2 regions of the Micromonospora sp. NPDC005163 genome follow, and region 1 is predicted to be linked to the other one. Evidence: riboswitches for the same ligand, from Rfam matches in the RefSeq annotation. Region 1 holds a riboswitch; the other holds the start of a gene.
What was found. Region 1 has a riboswitch for cyclic di-AMP ahead of ACWD6N_RS09385 (C39 family peptidase). Riboswitches for the same ligand answer to the same signal wherever they lie in the genome.

Region 1 (11,738 bases):
CCGGCCAGGTGATCGACGTACGCCGGGCGCCCGGCGACGGTCCCTCCCCGACCGTGCCGGCCCAGTCCGGGTCGGGTCGGGTCGGTTCGCCGGCCGGTGCGGCCTCCGTGAGCTGACTGACGGCGACGGACCCGGGACGGCAGCGAACGGAGCGACATGCGTGGTGATCTGGTCCGAAAGCTGGCCGCCCGGTGCCTGAGCACCGGCCTGGCCGTGCTGGCCTTCGTCGCGGTGGCGCTGACCGGCGCCACCGGATGGGGGTTGGCGCTGGCCGTCGCCGCACTGGTCGCGGCGGCCGCCGAGCAGCGGATCCGACCCGGCGCTGACCTCGTCGCCGAGACGGCGCTGATCGGCGCCGCCGTCCTGGTCGGATACTCCCGGCGGCTGGACGACGGGCTCGACCCGGCGCTCGTCGCCACCGCGCTGGTCCTGCTGGGGCTGGTGCTGCTGGTGGGGCCGCTGCGGACCGCCGGCAACCTGGAGATCCGGGTGGCCAACCTGCCCGTGCGGGCCTGGACGCCGCTGATCGCCGACCAGCTCGGCACCGCCCTGCTCGGGCTGCTCGGCGCGGTGACTCTCGCCGCCGCGGTGGCACTGCCCGCCGCCGTGGCGCTGGTCGCCAGCCTGCTGGTGGGCGCCTGCGCCGGAGCGGTCGCACTGGACCTGGCCCGGCGTCGCTTCCGGCCAGCCGCCGGCGGTGGGGCGGTGGCCCGCGCGCTGCGCCGGCACCAGCCGGAGTTCCTGCTCTACTTCTCCGCACCGCCCGGCTCGGAGTACCAGGTCACCATGTGGCTGCCGTACCTGGAGCGGATCGGCCGGCCGTTCATGGTCGTGGTGCGCGAGCCCGATTTCCTGGGGCCGATCTCCGCCGCCACCAGCGCACCGGTGGTCTACTGCCCCACCCTCCGGGCGATGGACGAGGCGCTGGTTCCGAGCCTGCGAGCGGCGTTCTACGTCAACCACGGGGCGAAGAACAGCCACTGCATCCGGTTCACCCAACTCACCCACGTGCAGCTGCACCACGGCGACAGCGACAAGGCGCCGAGCGCCAACCCGGTGTCGGGGATCTTCGACCGGATCTTCGTGGCCGGCCCGGCGGCGATCGACCGGTACGCCCGCGCCGGGGTGCAGATCCCGGCGGAGAAGTTCGTGGTGGTGGGCCGCCCGCAGGTCGAGGCGATCGAGGTACGCCCGGAGCCGGTGCGCGGCCTGGCCCACCCGATCGTGCTCTACACCCCGACCTGGACGGGGCACCACGCCGACGCCGACTACTGTTCGCTGCCGGTCGCCGAGGAACTGCTGCGCCGGCTGCTCGAGCGCGGCGCGACGGTGATCCTGCGGGCTCACCCGTACACCGCGCAGAACCCGGCCTCGGCCCGGCAGCTCGGCCGGTTGACCGAGCTGCTGCTCGCCGACCGGGCCCGCACCGGGCGGCAGCACGTGGTCGGCGCGGCGGCCCGGGAGCTGAGCCTGACCGAATGCGTCAACCGGTCCGACGCGCTGGTCTCCGACGTGTCCGGGGTGATCTCGGACTACCTCTACTCCGGCAAGCCGTACGCCGTCACCGACATGGGCGACGAGCGCGAGCGGTTCGTGGAGAACTTCCCGCTGTCCGGGGCGGGCTACGTGCTGCGCCGGGACATGTCGAATGTGGACGAGGTGCTGACCGCTCTGCTGGACACCGATCCGGCGGCCGAGAAGCGCTGGGTCACCCGCCGTCGCTACCTGGGTGACTTCCCCGTCGAGTCGTACGCCGAGGCGTTCCTGACCGCCGCCCGCCGGGAGTTGGCGCCGGCGAAGACCCTCGCCGCCTCCGCACCGGTCTAGGGCCGCCGCCGGACGGCTCAGCGGTACGCGTCCAGCAGCGCCAGCACCGCCCCCGGGTTCTCCACGTGCGCGTTGTGCCCGAGCCCGGGCAGGGTGACGACCGGTACGCCGAACTCCTTGAGCTGCGCGTCGGTGACCATCGGGTCCTGCTCGCCGCGGGCCAGCACCACCGGCACGTCGGTCGCCGCCACCAGCGCGGCGAGGTCGGGATCGCCGACGTCGAACGCGGCCGGATCCATCGCGAGCCGCCACCGGCCGTCGACCTGGCGCAGCCCGGCGTCCACCACCGGGTGGTCCGGCGGGAGCAGACCGGCGAGCCCGGAGACGCGCAGGTAGCGACGGGCCGCCTCGCTGCGGCTGGCGAACCAGCTGATCGGGCGGGTCGCGAGTTCGGCGGCGCGGGTCAGCTCGTCGGGTGACCAGACGGCCTTGATGCCCAGCCCGACCACCGCGTCCACCGGCGATCCGGCGGCGCGGGCGGCCAGCGCCAGGCCGACCACCCCGCCCAGCGAGTGCCCGAGCACGACGATCCGGTCGTCGGGGGCGAGGCCGTGGGCGATCCGCTCGGCGAACCCGGCGAAGGAGTACGACGGCAGCGGCGCCGACCAGCCGTGACCGGCGAGGTCCGGTGCCAGCCACCGCCCCGGCCAGTGCTGCTCAAGCAGCGGCGCCCAGGGCAGCCAGACGTCGCCGGTCGCCCCCATCCCGTGCAGCAGCAGCAGGACCGGCCCGCGGCTGGTGTGACCACGCGATTCATCCACCACGGCCGCAGTCTCCCACGGTTCGCCGACGGGTACGAGAGTCCTCGTCGGCGGCACGACGGCGAACCACCTCGCGCGGTACGGCTTCACCGGCTGTCGACCACATGAAAAGACGCCGCGGGCGCCGGCCCCTTGTGGGGGACGGCGCCCGCGGCGGCTGCGCCCGGGTCAGGCGGAGTAACCCCGAGTGGCGATCCAGTTCGCCAGGTCGATCGTTGTGATCCAGTACGACGGATCGGCGGCGTTCGCCGAGTCGGCGATCCGCACGGTCCGGCCGTTGTCCTTGTAGCCCACCACGGCGATGTAGTGCCCGCCGCCGTAGGAGTGCCAGCCACCATCGGTGTCGGTGGCGTCGCCGGCGATGTTGGCCACCACGCCCCGGCCGGCGGTGATCGCCGCGACCACGTCGGCCTGGAGTCGGTCCATCTGGGCCGGGCTGGGCGCGCCGGCGAACATCCGGGTCCGGTACGGGGAGCCCTTCACCTCGGCGTTGAGCACCCGGGTGGTGTCCAGGGCCGAGTTGGTGCCCATCTCGGTGGTGCCCAGCTCGACGCCGAGCTTGTCCTGGGTGCGGTCGATCCCGGTGGCGCTGAGCGCGTTGCGGGTGGCCGCCGGGCCACAGTTGTAGTACGTGTTCTGCGCCTGGTAGTCGTAGTCGAGCACCTTGGTCGCGGGCGGCTTCGGCGCCGGCTTACGGGTCAGGTCCGGGTTGCCGGTGGCCTTGGCGGCGGGCGACGCGGCGCTGGCCGTCGGGGTGGCGGTGCTCGGCGAGGTGCTGGCCGAGGGGGCCGCTACGCGAGCCTCGCCGCGGGAGGCGACGGTGTCGCTGCGCATCTCGGCGACCGTGGTCGCGGTGTGCTGGCTGGCCGGGGCGTCGTCGGTGCCGGCGATCAGGGCGCCGGTGGTGGTCGCGAGCGCCAGGGCCGCGGCGGAGGCGGCGACGATCTGGTAGGGGCGCTCGGTGGCGAGACGACGGAGCTGACGCTTCAGGGTGTGCTTCACGGGGTCCTCCACGGATCGGGGGGAGAGCGGCACACCGGGCCGGACCGATATCCGGGCAGGCGCCAGCGCGCGGACCGTGGTCCGCGGGTGGTGAACCGCTCAGGGTTGTGCCCGGCGTGGCCGGGCGGGAGAGGCGGTGACCCGGAGGGTCAGCTCACCGGACGGATGAGCGGGGGCACCGCGGCGCCGTGGAGGCGGAGGAACAACCGAGGGGTGGAGAGGTGCTGCACGAGGATGGAACTCCTTCCGACACCGCCTACCGGGTTAGCTGACGGATTCGGGCGGGAAGATCGCCCTACCGCGGGCCGTGGCTCGCAGATTCACCCCGGACTAACTGATGGGTCCCCGGTTCGTTGATCACGATTGAGCGGGTCGGCGCGGCGTCGCCTCTTGCGATCGGTTACCGCACCGGACGGGACGACACTACTGGCCGGCTCAAGCCCTGCCAAGCCAGGTTCACCTGCGTAAACCTGAAATCGAGCGCCAATTTCTGCGCGTATTGCCACTGACGTGACTCGATGGGACAACCGGTTGCGGCGGCGCCTCCGGTCGACAACCGGACAGGCCGTCGACAATGCCGCCGCATTTGCGCGAACATTGCGCCCGACCGTTCCAGCTGCCCGATCCGGCGTCGGTGTGACCGGGCTCACGCTTCCGGTCGGGACATTTCCGGTCAGCCCACCCGCGCCGGGCGCCAGCGCGCCGCGGTCGCCGCACGGGCCGCCGCGGTCGGCGCCGGTCGGACCGGCATCCGGACCGGCCGCAACCGGGCCGCCGCTGCCCACGCCTCCTCGGCGAGCGTGCGGGCCGCCTCGGCGGCCAGTTCGGCATCGCGCCACGTGGATCGTTCGCGCTCGGCGGCGGCCCGGTGCTCGACCCACCTGCCGTCCCGGACAGCGCGGCTCAGCAGCACCTCCTGCTCGACCGGGTGTCGCCGGGGATCCCAGCCGTTGCGGTGTGCGAAAACGTCGGTGAGCTGACGCATCGACAGGTCGCCGCGCCAGTGCGCCGCCATCGCCGCGCGGTGCAGGTAGCGCTCCCGGGCGGCGTACTCCGTCGGGGAGCGCGGCGTGCGGGGGGTGGGCAGCGAACCGGCGCCGGCGAAGCGGCGCGCGGCGCGGTCCGCCTCCTCGTACCCGGCCCAGGCCCGCTCGGCCGCCTCCTGCGCGGCCAGCCAGTCGGCGCGACGTCGGCGGGCGGTCTGCGCCGCGCCGGCGGCGGCGACGGCCACCTCCTCGGCGTACCGGCGCAGGTCCGCCGCCTCGACGGCGGCCAGTTCCCGGGCCGTGGGCGCCGGGGACTCCTCGTCGGTCGGCCGGTCCCGCTCGGGGCGGGCGATCAGCACGGTGAGCACGGTCAGGGCCAACAGGAGCAGTGCCGACCAGATGGCGGCGGCCTGCGGAACCTCGGTCAGGAACCGGTAGAGGACGGTCTCCATGAACGGCACCTCGGGGGGAAGATCGCTGCGGTGGGGAGCCGCACGGCCGACCCGGGCCGGGATTCACCGTGGCGGGCCACGGGCCGACGGGCGGGGTGTGCGGAGGTACGTGATTCGACAGGCGCGGTGGCGGGACGTCGTCCCGGTGGCTCAGAGCCTCGGCGGGGCCCGGGACGCCCGGGTGGCCGGATCGGCGGTGCGCGGCGATCGCTGCGGACCGGTCCCGATCGCGGAGGCGCCGGCCTCCGCCGGCACGGCGGCCTCGACGGCGGGTGCCGCGGCGGGCGCGTCCGGCGAGATCGGCGGGGCGGTGTGGTCGACGGCGACCGGAGCCGCGAGGTCGGCGGCGCCCGTGGGGGCGACCCATCCGGACGACGGAGAGCCCGAGGACACCACCGAGGTGGGCAGCGGGACGGCCGAGGCGGGCGGGGCGGCCGACGCGGGTGACGCGCCCGAGCCGAGGGCCAGGGCGGCGACCACGGCGAGGCTGGTCAGCATCCGCGTCGCCCAGCGCGCCACCCACCACAGCGGACAGGTGAGCGCGACGGGAGGCACGCCCCCACGCTACCGCCGGTGCCGTCCGGGCGCATCGACGCCGGGCGTGTCGGATACCGCCGCGCCGCCGGATCTGACCAGCGCGGACGCTCGTCGTGGACGTCGAGCGGCGGGCCGCTCAGCGGTCGGCGCACGCCGATCGGCGCTCGGTGTCGGCTGTCCCGCTCCGCTGGCGCGGCAGGACGGGAGCCGACCCGGCGCCGGCGGTCCCGGTGCCGCCCGACCGGGCACCGTACCGGCGGCGGTCGGCACCCGTCACCTCGCCGATGGTGACGCCTGCGTATGTTCCGGCTGACGCGTGTCCTAATATTCCGGGACCGGAGGTGACGGCTCGCCCGCCTGTCCAGGCCTGGGCGGTGCTGTGCCCGGGCGCCAGCAGACGAGAGGTGGAGCCCCATGCACCAGCGGATTCTGATGCGGGCGAAGAAGGGCCCCTTCGACGTCTACTCCCCGGAGGAGACGTTTCAGGGCAACTGGATCGGCGAGAACAGCGGCAACCTGGTCTTCAGCCACGCCGCGCACAAGATCCTGCGTACCAGCACCGCCGAGATCACCTCGACCGGCTTCAAGGTCGACCTACGCGACGTCGACCGCATCAACGAGCAGTACGACGTCTACGTCATCCCGCTGGCCAACGCGTTCCGCCGCAGTTACGCGCACCGCATCGAGGCGATGACCAAGCTGGTCGAGCGGTTGAAGATCCCGGTGGTGGTGCTGGGGGTGGGCGTACAGACGAATGTCGCGGGCGACCGGGAGTACCTGCGCCCGATCGACGGTGTGGTCAGCCGGTTCGTCCGCGCGGTGCTCGACCGCTCGCACAGCATCGGCGTACGCGGCGAGATCACCGAGGGCTACCTGCGCACGTTGGGCTTCTCGGCGGTCGACGTGATCGGCTGCCCGTCGATGTTCCTGCACGGCGACACCCTCGGGGTGGAGAAGGGCAAGGCGGCGCTGGAGCCGCACGACAAGGTCGCCCTGACCGTCTCGCCGTACGTGAAGTCCATGGGGAAGATCATCGCTTCGCACCAGCAGCGCTACCCCAACCTGCGCTACCTCCCGCAGGACCTGAAGACCCTGGGCACCCTGCTCTACGGCGACGCCCCGGAGGACCGGGGGAAGACCAGCACCATCCCGATCCACAGCTCGCACCCGCTGTTCACCGAGGACAAGGTGCGGATGTTCCTCGACCCGTGGACCTGGATGGACTACCTCGCCGGCTTCGACTTCGCCTTCGGCACCCGCATCCACGGCACCATCACCGCGCTGGTCGCCGGCACGCCCGGGTACCTGTTCGCGCACGACTCGCGCACCCTGGAACTGGCCCGCTACTTCGACATCCCGCACCGGGTGATGAAGGACGTGCCCGCCGACGTCGACGCCGCCGACCTCTACGAGGAGGCCGACTACACGGCGTTGAACAACGGTCACAAGGCCCGGTACGCCACCATGCTCTCGTTCCTGGCGAAACACGATCTGGGCAACTCGTTCGCCGACGGCGACAGCGCCAGTCGCTTCGACGCGCAGGTCCGGGCCACCACCTTCCCGCCCGCCGTACGCCCGGCCGCCGCCACGGCGACGGAGGAGCTGCTGGCCCGGGTGCAGTGGCTGCACGACCAGAACGGTGAGCTGCGGCGCGAGATCGCGACGTTGGGGGAGAAGCGGCTGCGGGCCCGGGTCGGGCGGGCCCTGCCCGGGCCGGTGCGCCGGATCCTCAACCGTTAACCCCGTGCTGGACCGCTGTTCAGGCGGCCCACGCTCGGGCGCCACGTGAGGTTCCGAGGCCGTCCATCCGCGTCGTCAATGGTGACGAGGTGGTCTTCGAGCCGACGCACGCCCCGCTGCTGACTATCGTCGTGCCGGTCTACGGCGTCGAGGCGTACCTGTACCAGTGCCTGGAGTCGATCCGGGCCGACATCCCGGCGGGTGAGGCGGGGGCGGTCGAGCTGATCGCCGTCGACGACGCCTCCCCCGACGGCTGCCCCGCGATGCTGCGCGCGTACGCCGCGGGTCGCGCCGGCGTACGCATCGTGCACCTGACCGACAACGTGGGCCTGGGGCTGGCCCGCAACGCCGGTCTCGACGTGGCCACCGGGCGGTACGTCTGGTTCGTCGACAGCGACGACTGGCTGCCGCCCGGGACGATTTCCGCGGTGCTCGACCGGCTGCGCCAGCACGAGCCCGACGTGCTGATGCTCGACCACCTCCGGGTGCACGAGGACGGCCGGCGCGAGGTCGACGCCAGCAGCCAACTGATGCGCGGCGTGACCGGCGCGGTCCGCCTCGCCGAGCAGCCGCAGCTGCTGCGGGTGCAGCACACCGCGTGGAACAAGGTCGTCCGTCGCGCCTTCCTCGACGAGCTGGAGCTGCGCTTTCACCCCGGCTGGTACGAGGACATCCCGTTCAGCCACCCGCTGCTGATCGGCGCCGAGCGGATCTCGGTGCTGGACCGGGTCTGCTACCTGTACCGCCGAGGCCGGCTCGGCGCCATCACCTCCACCCGCAGCGGCCGGCACTTCGACGCCTTCGACCAGTACGAGCGACTGATGGAGTGGGTAGGGCGCCGCCACCCCGACGAGCGGCTCCGGGCCGAGCTGTTCCAGCTGATGGTGAACCACTACCTGGTGGTGGCCGGCAACGACGACCGGCTGCATCCGCACCTGCGGCGCGCCTTCTTCCGCCGGGTCGCCCAGCACTACCGCCGCTACCTGCCGGCCGGCGGCTACCCCATGCCGGACGGGGTGGCCGGCCTCAAGCACCGCCTGGTCGGACGGAACGACTACCTCGCGTACGCGGCGCTGCGCCAGGCCCACCGGGTGGCCGGCCGGGTGCGGGGCGCCCGGGTCGGAACGTCGTCCGACGCGCCCGCCGAGGGCGCGCCGGCGGGCGATCCGTTGGCGGCGCCGAAGCGGCCGCGTGCGCTGGCGGGACGCGGATGATGGCACTGCTGCGCTCGGCCGACGACGGCGACCTGCACCTGATGCTGCGCTGGCGCAACCACCCGCAGGTGCGCGCGGTGAGCCTCACCCGGCACGAGATCAGCCTGGCGGAGCACACCGCCTGGTGGGCGCGGGTGCGCGCGGACCCCGACCGACGGGTGCTGGTACACCTGCACGAGGGTGTCCCGTCCGGGGTGGTCACCTTCTCCGGCGTCGCCTCGCCCGAGCGGGCCCTCACCTGGGGTTTCTACCTGGACATCGCCGGGCTGGACGCGCGGGACGGGCTGTTGCCGGCGTGGCTGTCGTTGGAGCGGGCCGGGATCGCGTACGCCTTCGACGTCCTCGGGGCACGGACGCTCGGCGGCGAGACGCTGACCACCAACCGGCCGGTGCTGGCCCTGCACCGGCGCTTCGGATTTCGCGTCGTCCGGCAGTACGAGCAGGACGTCGACGGCAGACCGCACCAGGTGGTGTGGACGGAAATGAGCAGAGGAACATGACAATCAAGATCGGACCGCACGTGGTCGGCGTCGGGGAGCGGCCGCTCGTGGTCGCGGAGATGTCCGGCAACCACAACGGCAGCCTGGACCGGGCGCTGGCCATCGTGGACGCGGTGGCCGCGAGCGGTGCGCACGCGTTGAAACTCCAGACGTACCGGCCGGACACCATCACCATCGACGTCGACGCGCCGGCGTTCCGGATCTCCGACGGGCACGACCTGTGGGGCGGTGAGCGCCTCTGGCAGCTCTTCGAGCGGGCCCACACGCCGTACGAGTGGCACGCGCCGATCTTCGAGCGGGCCCGCCAGCACGGCCTGACCGTCTTCTCCTCCCCCTTCGACCACACCGCCGTGGAGCTGCTGGAGGAGCTGGGCGCGCCGGCGTACAAGATCGCCTCTTCGGAGCTGGTGGACCTGCCGCTGATCCGGCTCGTGGCCAGCACCGGCAAGCCGATGGTCATCTCGACCGGCATGGCCACCGTGGGTGAGATCGACGCCGCCGTGCGAGCGGCCCGAGAGGGTGGCGCCGGCGGCATCGTGCTGCTGGCCTGCACCGCGTCCTACCCGGCGCCGCCGCAGGACAGCAACCTGCGCCGGCTGCCCGTGCTGGCCGATGCCTTCGGTCTTCCGGTGGGGCTCTCCGACCACACTCCGGGCATCGGCGTGCCGGTCGCCTCGGTGGCGCTCGGCGCCTGCCTGATCGAGAAGCACGTGACGCTGCGCCGGGCCGATGGCGGCGTCGACTCCGACTTCTCGCTGGAGCCGGACGAGCTGGCCGCGCTCACCGTCGAGTCGGAGCGGGCCTTCGCGGCGCTGGGCGGCACGACGATCGGGCCGACCCCGACCGAGCGGGAGGGGCTGCGGTTCCGCCGGTCCCTGTTCGTGGTCGCCGACGTGCGCGCCGGCGACACGGTCACCGCCGCCAACGTCCGCTCCATCCGGCCGGCGGGCGGGCTCCCCCCGGCCGACCTCGACCGGGTTCTCGGTCGCACCTTCAGCAGTGACGTGCCGCGCGGTACGCCGCTGGCCTGGGATCTGATCTGAGCCCTGATCCGCGACGGCGGGCCCGGTCCTGAGGGACCGGGCCCGTTGTGTCGTGGCGAACGCTCAGCCGTCGACGCTGACCAGCCGGACGAACTCGCGCAGCAGGTCGTAGCCGTCCCAGACCGGGGCGAAATTGAGCGCCGCGCCGAACGGCACGATCCGGTCGATGCCCCGGCCCCCCAGCTCCCGGGCGAATCCGACCAGCTCGGTCGGGTCGAACCCGAAGTGGGTCAGCGTCTGGTCCCGCCGGCGCAGGAACGGCACCAGCTCGGCCAGCTCCGCGATCGTGACGAAGCCGAACGTGCCGGTGCCGAGCCACTCCCGAGGCGCCGCGGCCGGCGTGTCCAGTTCCAGCGTCGCCACCAGGTTGTCGGGGAAGGCCATGCGGGACACTCCCCCGTCGGCGGCCAGGCCGTACGACCCGACCCGCTTCTCGACCGCCATCGCCGCGTCCACGTCCGAGCCCCGATCCCGGGCCGCGACGCTGAGCAGCGCGACGAACTCGGCCCGGACGGCGTCCGCGCGCGCGGCGTCGCCGACCAGGAACACCGCCCGGGGCGACGAGCACGCCGCCTGGTCGAACCAGTAGGCGTCGTTGGCGAACTTCGCGACGGCGTCCCGCCGGGCGGCGACCGGGGCGGCCTCCCAGCCGGCCACCGCCAGCACCGCGAAGGACGACCGGTCCGGGAAGGTGAGGTCGCGGGCCGCCGGAGCCAACGGGTGCCGCCGGACGGCCGTCACCGCCCGGTCGCCGCCCCAGATGACCCGGACGTCGCAGTCGGCGCTGAGCCGGGCGGTCACCGCGTCGTCGTGGCCGTAGGTGACCATGCGCTGGGTCCGGGCGACGACCGGGTCCGCCTCGGCGAGGCTGTCGTTCAACACCTCGAGTATCGCGTCGGCGGCCGCCGCCGACCGGGGCGACACCCGGACGACGTTGATGTTGCCGGCCAGCGCGGCCAGCGCCCAGGAGTAGACGAAGATGGTGTCCACGTTGGCCGGTGGGACGTGGAACACCACGCCCCGGGGAAAGGCCAGCACCCGCTCGTCGAGGCCGGCGCGCAGCCGCTCCACCCCGCGCAGCAGCTCCCGACGGCGCAGGAAGAAGCCGAGCGAGCCGAGCTCCGGGTGCCGCCGAGCCAGGGCCGGGGTCAGCAGGCGGCGCGACACGGCGGTCAGGAAGTCCATGATCCGCTCGTCACCGACCGTCAGCGGCGTCTCCGGGGGCGGCGGCACCAACTCGTCCACCGACAGCTCCGGCCCCGCCGGGAAGCGCATCCGTACGGTCATGACCGTCCTCCGACGTAGGTGTCGCTGCAACCGCGGGCCTCGGCGCGGGGCAGCCGGCCCAGGACGCTGAACCGCTTGCCCGGCCAGTGGCCGTCGTCGACGCCGTGCACCACCCCGAGGTCCTCGGTGAGCAGCACGTTGCCCGGGTACGAGGTGGGCAGGGTGCTCAGCACCTCGATCACGCCCGGTGTGCCGATCGGCGCCTCCCGCCAGGTCACCGGGTCGCGGACGATGACGTCGGCGAAGTCCGGGCAGTAGAGCGAGCCGCCCTCCGGCCCCTCCAGGAAGACGGTGCCGATCTGCTCGACCATCCCGTAGAAGTTGTGGATCCGGGTCAGGCCGGTGTCCGCACCGAGGCGGCGCCGGAACTCCGCGTTGTCCACGGCCTG
Region 2 (11,738 bases), on a different contig from region 1:
CGGCTGCTCCGACTCACGGTTGGCCGCCGAGATCATCTTCGATCGTGGGCTGGGCGACCTGTTCGTGGTCCGTACCGCCGGGCACACCACCGGCCCGGAGGTGCTGGGCAGCGTGGAGTACGCGGTGACCGTGCTCGGCACCCCGCTGGTGGTGGTGCTCGGCCACGACTCGTGCGGTGCGGTGCAGGCCGCCCGTGAGTCGGCAGCCACCGGCAACCCGCCCCAGGGGCACCTGGGCGCGGTGGTCGACGCCGTGCTGCCCAGCCTGCGTCGGGCCGAGGCGGAGGGGGTGGACGACATCGGCCGCATCGTCGACATCCACATCGCACAGACCGTCGAGGCGCTGCTCGGGCAGTCGCCCGTGCTGGCCACCGAGGTGGAGCGGGGGCGGTGCGCGGTGGTAGGGGTGTCGTACCGGCTGGCCGCCGGAGTGGTGCGTCCGGTGGCCGCCGTGCCGGCCACGACGCTCGACGGACCGATCGACGCCAGCACGCCGGTCGGTCCGGCCGCGCCCGCCGCCTGAACGCGTCGAGGGCCGCTCCGCGTCACGCGGAACGGCCCTCGACGGAGAGCGTGGGTCAGAGCAGCGACATGTGTACGTGGTCGGTGTGGTTCGACGGCCCGCTGTACGACTTCCAGCCGGTCGCCGGGAACCAGATCTGCCGGTTCCAGATCACGTAGTAGATGCCGAGCCGGTCGGCGTTGCGGATGAGGAACGCGGCGACGTTGTTGCCGTACGTCCGGGTGTCCTCGTTGTGCCACGGGCTGAAGCCGCTCTTCTGCAGAGACCAGTCGCAGGCGCGGCCCTTCGGGTGCTCCCACGGCCCCCCGGATCGGTAGCAGCCGACGAACCGGTTGAATCCGGCCCGCTTGACCTCCTTGTACGCGTGCAGCGTGCGCGGGGTGACGCAGCCGGACGTGGTCGGGTCGTTCTGGCTGCACGACTCGGACTTCCAGTCGCCGTCGGCGGTCCGGCCCGGGCCGAGCCGGGCGACCGGTGAGGTGGCCGACACCAGCCCGCCGGTGAAGCCCTTCCCACCGACCAGGGCGAGGGCCTTGTCCGCTTCGCGCTTCTCCTTGGCCATCAGGGCGGTCTGCTTCTGCTGCTCGCGGACCTCCGCGTCGAGGGCCAGCTTGGCCTGCTCAGCGCGGGTCTTCACCGCGTTGACCTCGGCGAGCTTCTTCTCGTTGACCATGTTCATCTCATCGAGCGCGGCGGCACGTTGGACGAACGAGTCCGGGGCTTCGCTCTCCAGCAGCATCGCCAGCGGGCCGATCCGGCCGGTGCGGTACGACTGGGCGGCGATCTGCCCGACCTGCGGCGCCAGTGCGTTCAGGTCGGCCTTGGCCCGGTCGACCTCCAGCGCCAGCTGCAGCTGCTTCTTCTTCGACGTGTTCAGTTTGGACTTGGCCGCGGAGAATTTGCGGTTGGTCTGCTCGATCACGTCGTTGAGCAACTGGGGCTCGCCGTCCTCCTCGTGCCCGGACGGTGTGGGGGTCGTCGGGGCGGCCTGCGCCGGGAGGGGCCCGGCGAGCACGGTCAGTGCGGCGATCACGGCCACCACGGGTGTCAACCAGCGGCGTAGGGGTGCCGTCACAATGTTCCCTTCCGTCGACCGCCGACCGGGTTAGCTGACGGGTTCGGGGCGGAAGTGGCCCCTACCGCTGTCGCGGATTCACCCCACGTACCTGGGTTCCCGGCTCGCCGGTTGGCGATTGGGCGGTGGCACCGCAGGCGCCGCTTCGCGCCTTCATCGGTAACCGGCAGTGAGGTTACCCGAGAGCCCACCGGCTGAGCTACGCCCTGATACCGACTAAAAGCGTCATTTCGCCATGGCGCTGAGTGACCAGTGATGCGGTTCTCAGGGCGGACGCCCGACGTGGTCACGTTGAGGAGTGTCACCATGCCGTATCCGTGCTCCTGTTCGGCTCTGGCCACCGGTCGGTGGCGGTGGATGAGGGTGTGGTCCGCGTCGGGTCGGGCGACGTGAGGTCGGGCCGATCCGTGCGCGGGGAGCTCAGCGCCGCCAGTGCCTCGGCGCGGTCGGGCTGGGGTCGCGGGGCGGGCGCTTCGGCGGCGGGCGCGGTGGTCTGCCGGCCGGCTGCGGTCACCATCGCGGCCAGCCCGGTGGTCAGCGGTACGGCGGCGATCAGCCCGAGCGTGGCGACCCCGCTGCGGACGATCTCCTGCGCGAGGAACTCGCTGGTCAGGATCTGCCCGATCGGTCGCGAGTCAGCGGTGAGCAGGAGCAGCAGCGGCAACGAGGCGCCCGCGTACGCCAGCACGATGGTGTTGACGGTGGAGGCGATGTGCGCCCGGCCGACCCGGGTCGCCGCCCGGTAGAGCTGCAACCGGGTCAGCCCGGGGTTGGCGTTGGCCAGCTCGGTCACGGTGGCCGCCTGGGTGACGGTCACGTCGTCGAGCACCCCGAGCGAGCCGATGATGATCCCGGCGAGCAGCAGGCCGTGCAGGTCCACGTCGGCCTGGAACATCGACAGGGTGGTGGCGTCCTCGCTGCCGAAGCCGGTGAGGTGCGTGGCGCCGCTGACGATGGTGGCCAGTACGCCGGTGAGGACCAGGCTGCCCAGGGTGCCGAGCACCGCGACCGAGGTCTGCGCGCTGACCCCGTGCGTCAGGTAGAGCACCACGAACATGATCAGCGCGGCACCGACCACCGCTACCAGCAGCGGCGACCGGCCGGCGCCGATTCCGGGCAGCACGAAGGTGAGCAGGATGGCGAAGCTGGCGGCCAACCCGGCCAGAGCGGCCAGGCCCCGCCACCGGCCGAACGCGACGATCGCGGCGGCGAAGATCACCGCCAGCCACAGCAGCGGCGCGCCGCGCTGGTGTTCGGCGATGTTCCAACTGCTGGCGGTCGGATCGGTCGGGTCGGTCAGCTCCACCAGGATGACCTCGTCGTCGACCTCGACCCGGGGCGCGCCGGGTCCGGCGGGCACGGGTGTCTGGATCCGCTGGCCGGAGGCCGGCCCGTCGTTCACCCGGACGTCCACCGTGCCGCACGGCCCGTCCCCGACGCTCGGTGTGCCCTCGGGGTTCGGCGCCGCCGCTGGGCACGGCTCGGTCACCACCCGGGTCACCGTGCCGTGGTAGCGCGGCACGTTCGCACCGCCGTCGGTCCGCGGTGACCCGTCGCGAGGCCAGAGCACGACCGCGGCGAGCACGGTCGCGACGAAGAGGGGCACCACCGTCGCGACGAGGATCCGTCGCACCCGGGGTGGGGCGGACGGAGCGGAGCGGGTGTGGTCGGAACCCAATGCGAGACTCCCAACGATCCGGTGCGGGGTACGTGCCGACGGGCCGGTCGGTTCACCGCCGCCGCGGGAAAGCGGCGACGAGCGCGCCGGATCGCTGGACGGCGACCTCGTGACCACGCAGGGTGAAAGCTCGGCCCGGTCGGCGGGAGGTGACGCCACAACGTGGCGGCACCTCTGCCCAACTGCGTAGCGGGATCCGGAGGGCCATCGTCGGAATGCTAACCAGCCCGACCCGGGGACGCAGGTCGTGCCGGAGTGTCGGGTGGTCGAACCGCTCGCGTGGCGGGTTCCGGACCGGCATGTTGGAGTCATGCCCGCTCCGTCGCCGCCCGACCCCGATCGTCCCGCCGCCGACGAGCGCCACGCCGGGCCCGGTGGCCACCAGCGACACGCCGACGGCGGGCCACATCAGCACGACAAGCACGCCGGGCACGATCCGGCGATGTTCCGCCGCCGGTTCTGGGTCTGCCTCGTGCTCACCGTGCCGGTGGTGTTGACCAGCCACCTGGTGCTGGACCGGCTCGGCCTCGGGCTGGACGTCCCGGGCCGGTCCTGGGTCGGGCCCGTGCTCGGCTCGGTGGTGTTCTGGTGGGGCGGCTGGCCGTTCCTGGTCGGCGCGGTCCGCGAGGTCCGCGATCGGGCGCCGGGCATGATGCTGCTGGTCGCGATGGCCATCACCGTCGCCTACACCGCGTCACTGGCCACCAGCGTGGGCGCCTTCGACCTGGATTTCTGGTGGGAGCTTGCCGCGCTGGTCACCATCATGCTGCTCGGGCACTGGCAGGAGATGAAGGCCATCGGTCAGGCCAGGGGCGCGCTCGCGGCACTGGCCGCGCTGCTGCCCGACGATGCCGAGCGGGTGGCGGCGGACGGGCGGGTCGAGCCGGTGCCGGTGACCGAGCTGCGGGTCGGCGAGGTGGTGCTGGTCCGGCCGGGTGGGCGGGTTCCGGCGGACGGGCGGATCGTCGACGGCGGCGCCGAGCTGGACGAGTCGATGATCACCGGAGAGTCGCGTCCGGTCGCCCGGTCGGCAGGGGACCGGGTGGTGGCCGGCACCGTCGCCACCGACTCGGCGATCCGGGTCCGCGTCGAGGCGCTGGGTGAGCAGACCGCGCTCGCCGGCATCCAGCGGATGGTCGCGCAGGCGCAGCGCTCCGGCGGGCGGGCCCAGCTGCTGGCGGACCGGTTCGCGGCCGCGTTGTTCTACCTGGCCACCGGCACCGCCGTGCTGACCGTGCTGGTCTGGACCGCGCTGGGCCGGCCCGACGAGGCGGTGGTCCGCGCGGTCACCGTCCTCGTGATCGCCTGCCCGCACGCGCTCGGGCTGGCCATTCCGTTGGTCGTCGCGCTCTCCACCGCACTGGCCGCGCGGTCCGGGATCCTGGTCAAGGACCGGTTGGCGCTGGAGCGGATGCGGACCGTCGACGCGGTGCTGTTCGACAAGACCGGCACCCTGACCCGGGGCGAGCACGTGGTCACCGACCTGGCGACGGCACCCGGCGTCGCGCGGGACGAGGTGCTGCGGATCGCGGCCGGCGTGGAGTCCGACAGCGAGCATCCGCTGGCTCGGGCGATCGTGGCGGCGGCCGGGAGCGTCGGACCGGCCCCGGCCGTCGGGTTCCGGTCGCTGCCGGGGCGCGGGGTGCAGGCCACCGTCGACGGTACGCAGTACGCGGTGGGCGGTCCGGCGCTGCTGCGGCAGCTGGGCCTGTCGCTCCCGGCCGAGCTGGAGGCGGCGATCGGCCACTGGTCGGCGCGGGGCGCCGCGGTGCTGTACCTGGTACGGCCGCCGGACGCCGTGCTCGGCGCGTTCGCGCTGACCGACGAGGTACGTCCGGAGGCCCGGGAGGCCATCGTCGAGCTGCGCGCCGCGGGCGTCCGCGCCATCGCCATGATCACCGGTGACGCCCGTCCGGTGGCCGAGGCGGTCGCCGCCGACCTGGGTTTCCGGCGGGGTGTCGACGAGGTCTTCGCCGAGGTGCTGCCGGCGGAGAAGGACGGCCGGGTGGCCGAGCTTCAGCGGCGGGGGTTGACCGTGGCGATGGTCGGCGACGGGGTGAACGACGCGCCGGCGCTGGCGCGGGCGGACGTCGGCATCGCGATCGGCGCGGGCACCGATGTGGCGATCGAGTCCGCCGGGGTGGTGCTGGCCTCGTCGGACCCGCGCGGGGTCGGTGCCGTGGTCCGGCTCTCGCGGGCGTCGTACCGGAAGATGCGGCAGAACCTGGCCTGGGCGGCGGGCTACAACGTGGTGGCGCTGCCGCTGGCGGCCGGGGTGCTGGCGTGGGCCGGGGTGGCGTTGAGCCCGGCGCTGGCCGCGGTGCTGATGTCCGCGTCCACCATCGTGGTGGCGCTCAACGCCCAGTTGCTGCGTGGGGTACGCCTCGACCCGGAGACCGAGTGACGGCCCGGTCCGGTCGGACCGGGCGAGCGTCACCCGGTCTCAGCCGCGCTTCATCAGCCGGCCGACCGCCGCCATCATCTCGGTGGCCATCTCGTCGGCCCGGCCCTCGGCGGCGCCCTCGTGCATGCAGTGCCGCGCGTGCCCGTCGAGCAGCCCCAGCGCCACCTTGTCCAGCGCGGCCTGGATCGCGGAGATTTGGGTGAGCACGTCGATGCAGTAGCGGTCGTCGTCGACCATCTTCTCGATGCCCCGGACCTGCCCCTCGACACGGCGGAGCCGCGCGAGCAGTTGATCCTTGCTGGCGGTGTATCCGCGGATCGGAGTGGGTGCGGTCATGGCGACCAGGGTAGCCTACCCCTGGGGGGTATGGTACTGTCCCTTTCTGTCGGGGATACCCCCACCGGGTACCGGTACAACACAAGGACAGACGTCCGCCTTCGATTTACCCCTGGGGGGTATAGGCTCGGAGGTGGCGGAGGGAGACGGTTCGATGGTCAACACGACGTACCAGGTGCAGGGCATGACCTGTGGGCACTGCGTCAGCTCGGTCAGCGCCGAGGTCGGCGCCATCGCGGGTGTGCGCGAGGTTCAGGTCGACCTGGCCACCGGCCGGGTCACCGTCAGCAGTGACCAGCCGCTGGACGTGGAAGTCGTCCGGACCGCCGTCGACGAGGCCGGCTACGACCTCGTCGACGCCTGATCGAGAGGCCCGGCATGAATACGGTGACCAGACTGGGCGGATTCGCCCTCGGCCTCGCGGCGGTCTTCGGCGCGGCGTACGGGATCGGTCAGGTGGCCGGTCCCGCCGCCCCGGTCGCCGAGAACCGGCACGACGACGGGGCCGCCCACGAGCCGGGCCCGGCCGGCCACGGAGAGCACGATGAGGCGGCCGACCGGCTCCCCGGCGGCCTGCTCGTCGCCGACCGCGGCTACACCCTCGAACCGGTCGCCGCGCCGGCCGGCGAGTTCGCCTTTCGGATCGGCGGCCCGGACGGCCGACCGGTGACCCGGTTCGACGTGGCGCACGACAAGCGGATGCATCTCATCGTCGCTCGGCGGGACCTCTCCGGCTTCCGCCACGTGCATCCCGACCTGGCCCCGGACGGCACGTGGCGCGTCGCCACCCCACTGGCCGGCCCCGGGCAGTGGCGGGCGTTCGCCGACTTCGCCCCGACCGGGGGAGAGCCGCTGACCCTCGGGGTGGACGTGACGGTCCCCGGAACGCTGGCCGAACGGCCGCTGCCCGCGCCGGCGACCAGCACGACCGTCGACGGCTACACGGTCACCCTGGCCGGCGCGGTGCAGCCCGGCCGGACCTCGCCGCTCACACTGACCGTCAGCCGGGACGGGCGGCCGGTGACCGACCTGGAGCCCTACCTGGGCGCGTACGGCCATCTCGTGGCGCTGCGCCGGGGTGACCTGGCATACCTGCACGTGCACCCGGAGGGGACACCCGGCGACGGGCGCACCCCGCCCGGTCCGGCTGTCACCTTCCTCGCCGAGGTGCCCTCGGCCGGCAGCTACCGGCTCTACCTCGACTTCCGGCACGGCGGGTCGGTGCACACCGCCGAGTTCACCGTGGTCGCCGGCACCTCGCCCACCCCGCCCACCGGCGCACCGACGACCGGTGGCGATCCCACCCCGACCGATCCCACCCCGAGCGGACCCGCGCCGACCGGGGACGCCGACCACGGCATCCCCGGGCACGGGCACAACTGACGGGACCAGATGATGACCACCACCAGCAGACCGCTGCCCGAGGCGCCGAACCGGATCGAGTTGGCGATCGGCGGAATGACCTGCGCCGCCTGCGCCGCCCGGATCGAGAAGAAGCTGAACCGGATGGACGGGGTCAGCGCGACCGTCAACTACGCCACCGAGAAAGCCACTGTCCGGTACGTCGACGGCGTCACGCCGGACGACCTGATCGGCACGGTGCAGAAGACCGGCTACACGGCGTCCCTGCCGTCCCCACCTTCCACCGCCGAGGAGCCGGTGGACGCGCTGCGTGGCCCGCGTACCCGCCTCTGGGTGTCGGTGGCGCTCAGCGTGCCGGTGGTCGTGCTGGCGATGGTGCCGGCCTGGCAGTTCGACTACTGGCAGTGGCTGTCGCTGACGCTCGCCGCCCCGGTGGTGGTCTGGGGCGGGCTGCCGTTCCACCGGGCCGCCTGGACCAACCTGCGGCACGGCGCGGCGACCATGGACACCCTGGTCTCGCTCGGCACCCTCGCCGCGTTCGGTTGGTCGCTCTGGGCGCTCTTCCTCGGCGACGCCGGGATGCCCGGCATGACCCACCCGTTCCGTTTCGACATCACCCGCACCGACGGCGCCGGCAACATCTACCTGGAGGCCGCCGCCGGGGTGACGGTGTTCATCCTCGCCGGCCGTTACTTCGAGGCCCGCTCGAAGCGGACCGCCGGCGCCGCCCTGCGCGCCCTTCTCGAACTGGGCGCCAAGGAGGTGGCGGTGCTCCGCGACGGGGTGGAGACCCTGATCCCGGTGGACCAGCTCGCCGTCGGTGACCGGTTCGTGGTCCGCCCCGGCGAGAAGATCGCCACCGATGGCGTGGTCGACGAGGGCACGTCGGCCGTCGACGCCAGCATGCTCACCGGCGAGTCGGTCCCGGTCGAGGTCGGCCCGGGCGACGGCGTGGTGGGTGCCACGATCAACGCGGGCGGCCGGCTCGTCGTCACCGCCACCCGGGTCGGCGGGGACACCCAGCTCGCCCGGATGGCCGACCTGGTCGAGCAGGCCCAGAGCGGCAAGGCGGCCGTGCAGCGGCTGGCGGACCGGATCTCCGGCGTGTTCGTGCCGATCGTCATCACGCTCGCCGTGGGCACCCTCGGCTGGTGGCTCGGCAGCGGGGCTGGGCCGACCGCCGCGTTCACGGCCGCGGTGGCCGTGCTGATCATCGCCTGCCCCTGCGCGCTCGGCCTGGCCACGCCGACCGCACTCCTGGTCGGCACGGGCCGGGGCGCTCAGCTCGGCGTGCTGATCAAGGGACCGGAGGTGCTGGAGTCGACCCGGCGGGTGGACACCGTGGTGCTGGACAAGACCGGCACCGTGACGACCGGCCGGATGACCCTGGTGAACGTCGTGCCGGCGGCCGGTACGGACCGTGCCGATCTGCTCCGGCTCGCGGGGGCGGTCGAAGCCGCCTCCGAGCACCCGATCGCACGGGCGGTCGCGGCGGGCGCCGCCGAGGCCGGGACGCTGCCCCCGGTGACCGGCTTCGCCAACGTCGAGGGGTTGGGCGTCAGCGCCACGGTGGACGGCCGGAGTGTGCTGATCGGTCGGCTCCGGCTGCTGCGCGAGCGCGGGTTCGACGTACCGCCGGAGGTCCAGCGGGCGGTCGCCGACGCGGAAGCGACCGGTCGGACGGCGATCGTCGCCGGTTGGGACGGGCGGGCCTGCGGTGTGCTCGCGGTCGCCGACGTGGTCCGGCCGACCAGCCGGGCGGCGGTGGCCCGGCTGCGCGCCCTGGGGCTCACCCCGGTCCTGCTGACCGGGGACAACGTCACCGTGGCCCGGGCGGTCGCCGCCGAGGTGGGCGTGGACGAGGTGATCGCCGAGGTCCTGCCGGCCGGCAAGGTCGACGTGGTCAGGCGACTCCAGGCCGAGGGGAGGTCGGTGGCGATGGTCGGCGACGGGGTCAACGACGCCCCGGCGCTGGCGCAGGCCGACCTGGGCCTGGCGATGGGCACCGGCACCGATGTGGCGATCGAGGCGTCGGACCTCACCCTCGTCCGGGGCGACCTGGACGCCGCGGTGGACGCCATCCGGCTGTCCCGGCGCACGCTCGGCATCATCCGGGGCAACCTGTTCTGGGCCTTCGGGTACAACGTGGCGGCCCTGCCGCTGGCCGCTGCCGGGTTGCTCAACCCGATGATCGCCGGCGCCACGATGGCCCTCTCCTCGGTCTTCGTGGTGGCCAACAGCCTGCGCCTGCGCCGGTTCCGCCCGGCCGCCCCCGTCGACGGGGTGTAGTCGGGATGGTTGGACCGGCGATGGCAGGGGTACTGCTGGTGGCGTAGCGACGCTCGCGATGGAGGTTGGCACATGGGTATCGACGACAAGATCAACAACGCCACCGAGGATGCGGCCGGCAAGCTGAAGGAAGGCGCCGGTCGGGCCACCGACAACGAGCAGCTCGAGGCGGAGGGTCGCAACGACCAGGCCGGAGCCAAGCTCAAGCAGGCTGGCGAGAAGATCAAGGACGCCTTCAAGAGCTGACGTACGACGCACTCCGCACGCCGGGCCGGTGATCTCACCGGCCCGGCGTGCTGTCTGTCCGGCCCCTCGGTGGACCCTGAGATCCCCCTGATTCGCTCCCGAACCCCGGTCGCCGCACGTCGGCACCTGCTAACTTCTCTTGGCATGTGCAAGGGCTGCTTATGAGTGCCGCTCCGCCGCCGACCGGTGACGACCTGGTCCGGGTGCTGGCCACGCTGGCCAACCCGCACCGGCTGCGGGTCGTCGCCGCACTGGCCCGCGAGCGCGCCTACGTGAGCCGGCTGGCCCGGCAACTGGGCATCAGCCGGGCGCTGTTGCAGGTCCACCTACGGAAGCTGGCGGCGGCCGGGCTGGTCACCGCACGCCTGGAATTGTCGGAGGACGGGAAAGCCATGAACTACTACGAGGTGGAGCCCTTCGTGCTCACACTCACCCCCGAGATCATCGCGGCGGCGGTCGAGACGCTGACCGTGCCCGACTCGGCCGAGCAGCCCGGAGCGGAGCGATGAGCGAGCACGACTGGACCGAGGTGGTCGGCGCGATCGGCATCTTCGCCCTGCTGATCAGCGTGTTCACGGTGACCATCGTGCAGCTCGCCAAGACCCGACGGGCCCGGCTCGAATCGGCCCGCGCGGACGACTACCGCCGGCTCGCCGAGACCGCCGCTCAGGCCCAGGCGGAGAACGCCCGACTGCTCGCGGCGTTGGACGGCCGGCTAAGCGGGATGGAGACCCGGATGGGCGCGCTGGAACGCGTCCTGCGCGAGGTCGAGTGAACCCGGCGCACGAAAGGACCGGGCCGTCGAGCGGCTACTCGACGGCCCGGTGGAAGCAGCACCACCTCGCCCGGTGGGCGAGTTTCTCCCGTGACGCTCCTTCGAGGAGAGGACAGCACTCCATGCTGCGCGTACGCAAATCCACCGTCGGCTGGGCGGTCGCCCTGGCCCTCACGGTCACCGGCCTGACCCCGGTCGGCCCGGCCGCCGCCCGAGCACAACCGGGCCCCACCATCGACTGGCGGCCCTGCCCCGGGGACGCCACCGCCGAGTGCGGCACGCTGTCCCTGCCGGTGGACTGGCGCCGGCCTCGGGGCGAGAGGTTCGACCTGGCGCTGGCCCGTCGGACGGCCACCGACCCGTCCGCAAGGACCGGCGCACTGGTGTTCGGCCCCGGCGGGCCGGGCGACAGCGGGGTCGACCGGGTGGTGACCGGCAGCTCCCGGTTCAGCGCCGAGCTGCGCCGCCGCTTCGACATCGTCAGCTTCGACCCGCGCGGCACCGGCGGCAGCCACCCGGTGATCTGCTCGACGGACCTGCTCGCCCGGCAACCGCAGCTGATAGCGGACCAGGCTCAGTTCGACGCCACGCTGGCCGGCAACGCGTTGCTGCGGGCCGACTGTCGGGCCCGGACCGGGCCGCTCTACGACCACGTGGACACGACCAGCGCGGCCCGCGACCTCGACGCGGTCCGCGCCGCGCTCGGCGAGCGGCTGCTGACCTTCCACGGCAGCTCGTACGGCACCCTGCTCGGGCAGCGGTACGCGGAGCTGTTCCCGCACCGCGTCCGGGCCATGGTGCTGGAGGCCGCGATGGATCACAGCCTCGACATCCGTGCCTTCCTCGACACCCAGGCCGTCACCGCGGAAGGCGCGTTCGACGAATTCGTCGCCTGGTGTGCCCGGTCCGCCGGCTGCCCGCTCAGGGGGCGGGACGTCCGGGAGGTCTGGGCCGGGCTGCACGGCCGGGCCGCGCGCGGGACGCTGACCGACCCGGACCGGCCCGGTGCGGCGCTCACCCCGTTCGAGCTGAGCCGGCTCGCCCACAAGA

Region 2: another riboswitch for cyclic di-AMP. It lies ahead of ACWD6N_RS04255 (coiled-coil domain-containing protein); the one in region 1 lies ahead of ACWD6N_RS09385 (C39 family peptidase).

Annotation. Positions count from the first base shown of each region.
Region 1 covers NZ_JBSFYP010000009.1:50,266-62,003, forward strand. Annotated here, with positions in the region: gene ACWD6N_RS09370 (bifunctional cytidylyltransferase/SDR family oxidoreductase) at 1-116, shown strand, start outside; gene ACWD6N_RS09375 (CDP-glycerol glycerophosphotransferase family protein) at 157-1,827, shown strand; gene ACWD6N_RS09380 (alpha/beta fold hydrolase) at 1,845-2,591, opposite strand; gene ACWD6N_RS09385 (C39 family peptidase) at 2,757-3,602, opposite strand; cyclic di-AMP (ydaO/yuaA leader) riboswitch at 3,829-3,970, opposite strand; gene ACWD6N_RS09390 (hypothetical protein) at 4,264-5,028, opposite strand; gene ACWD6N_RS09395 (hypothetical protein) at 5,179-5,583, opposite strand; gene ACWD6N_RS09400 (polysaccharide pyruvyl transferase family protein) at 5,980-7,305, shown strand; gene ACWD6N_RS09405 (glycosyltransferase family 2 protein) at 7,395-8,519, shown strand; gene ACWD6N_RS09410 (GNAT family N-acetyltransferase) at 8,516-9,019, shown strand; gene pseI (pseudaminic acid synthase) at 9,016-10,062, shown strand; gene ACWD6N_RS09420 (acyl-CoA reductase) at 10,126-11,349, opposite strand; gene ACWD6N_RS09425 (LuxE/PaaK family acyltransferase) at 11,346-11,738, opposite strand, start outside.
Region 2 covers NZ_JBSFYP010000003.1:178,988-190,725, forward strand. Annotated here, with positions in the region: gene ACWD6N_RS04250 (carbonic anhydrase) at 1-523, shown strand, start outside; gene ACWD6N_RS04255 (coiled-coil domain-containing protein) at 579-1,598, opposite strand; cyclic di-AMP (ydaO/yuaA leader) riboswitch at 1,603-1,733, opposite strand; gene ACWD6N_RS04260 (YibE/F family protein) at 1,900-3,276, opposite strand; gene ACWD6N_RS04265 (heavy metal translocating P-type ATPase) at 3,587-5,680, shown strand; gene ACWD6N_RS04270 (metal-sensitive transcriptional regulator) at 5,720-6,016, opposite strand; gene ACWD6N_RS04275 (heavy-metal-associated domain-containing protein) at 6,171-6,380, shown strand; gene ACWD6N_RS04280 (hypothetical protein) at 6,395-7,399, shown strand; gene ACWD6N_RS04285 (heavy metal translocating P-type ATPase) at 7,412-9,667, shown strand; gene ACWD6N_RS04290 (CsbD family protein) at 9,740-9,913, shown strand; gene ACWD6N_RS04295 (ArsR/SmtB family transcription factor) at 10,075-10,422, shown strand; gene ACWD6N_RS04300 (hypothetical protein) at 10,419-10,688, shown strand; gene ACWD6N_RS04305 (alpha/beta hydrolase) at 10,811-11,738, shown strand, end outside.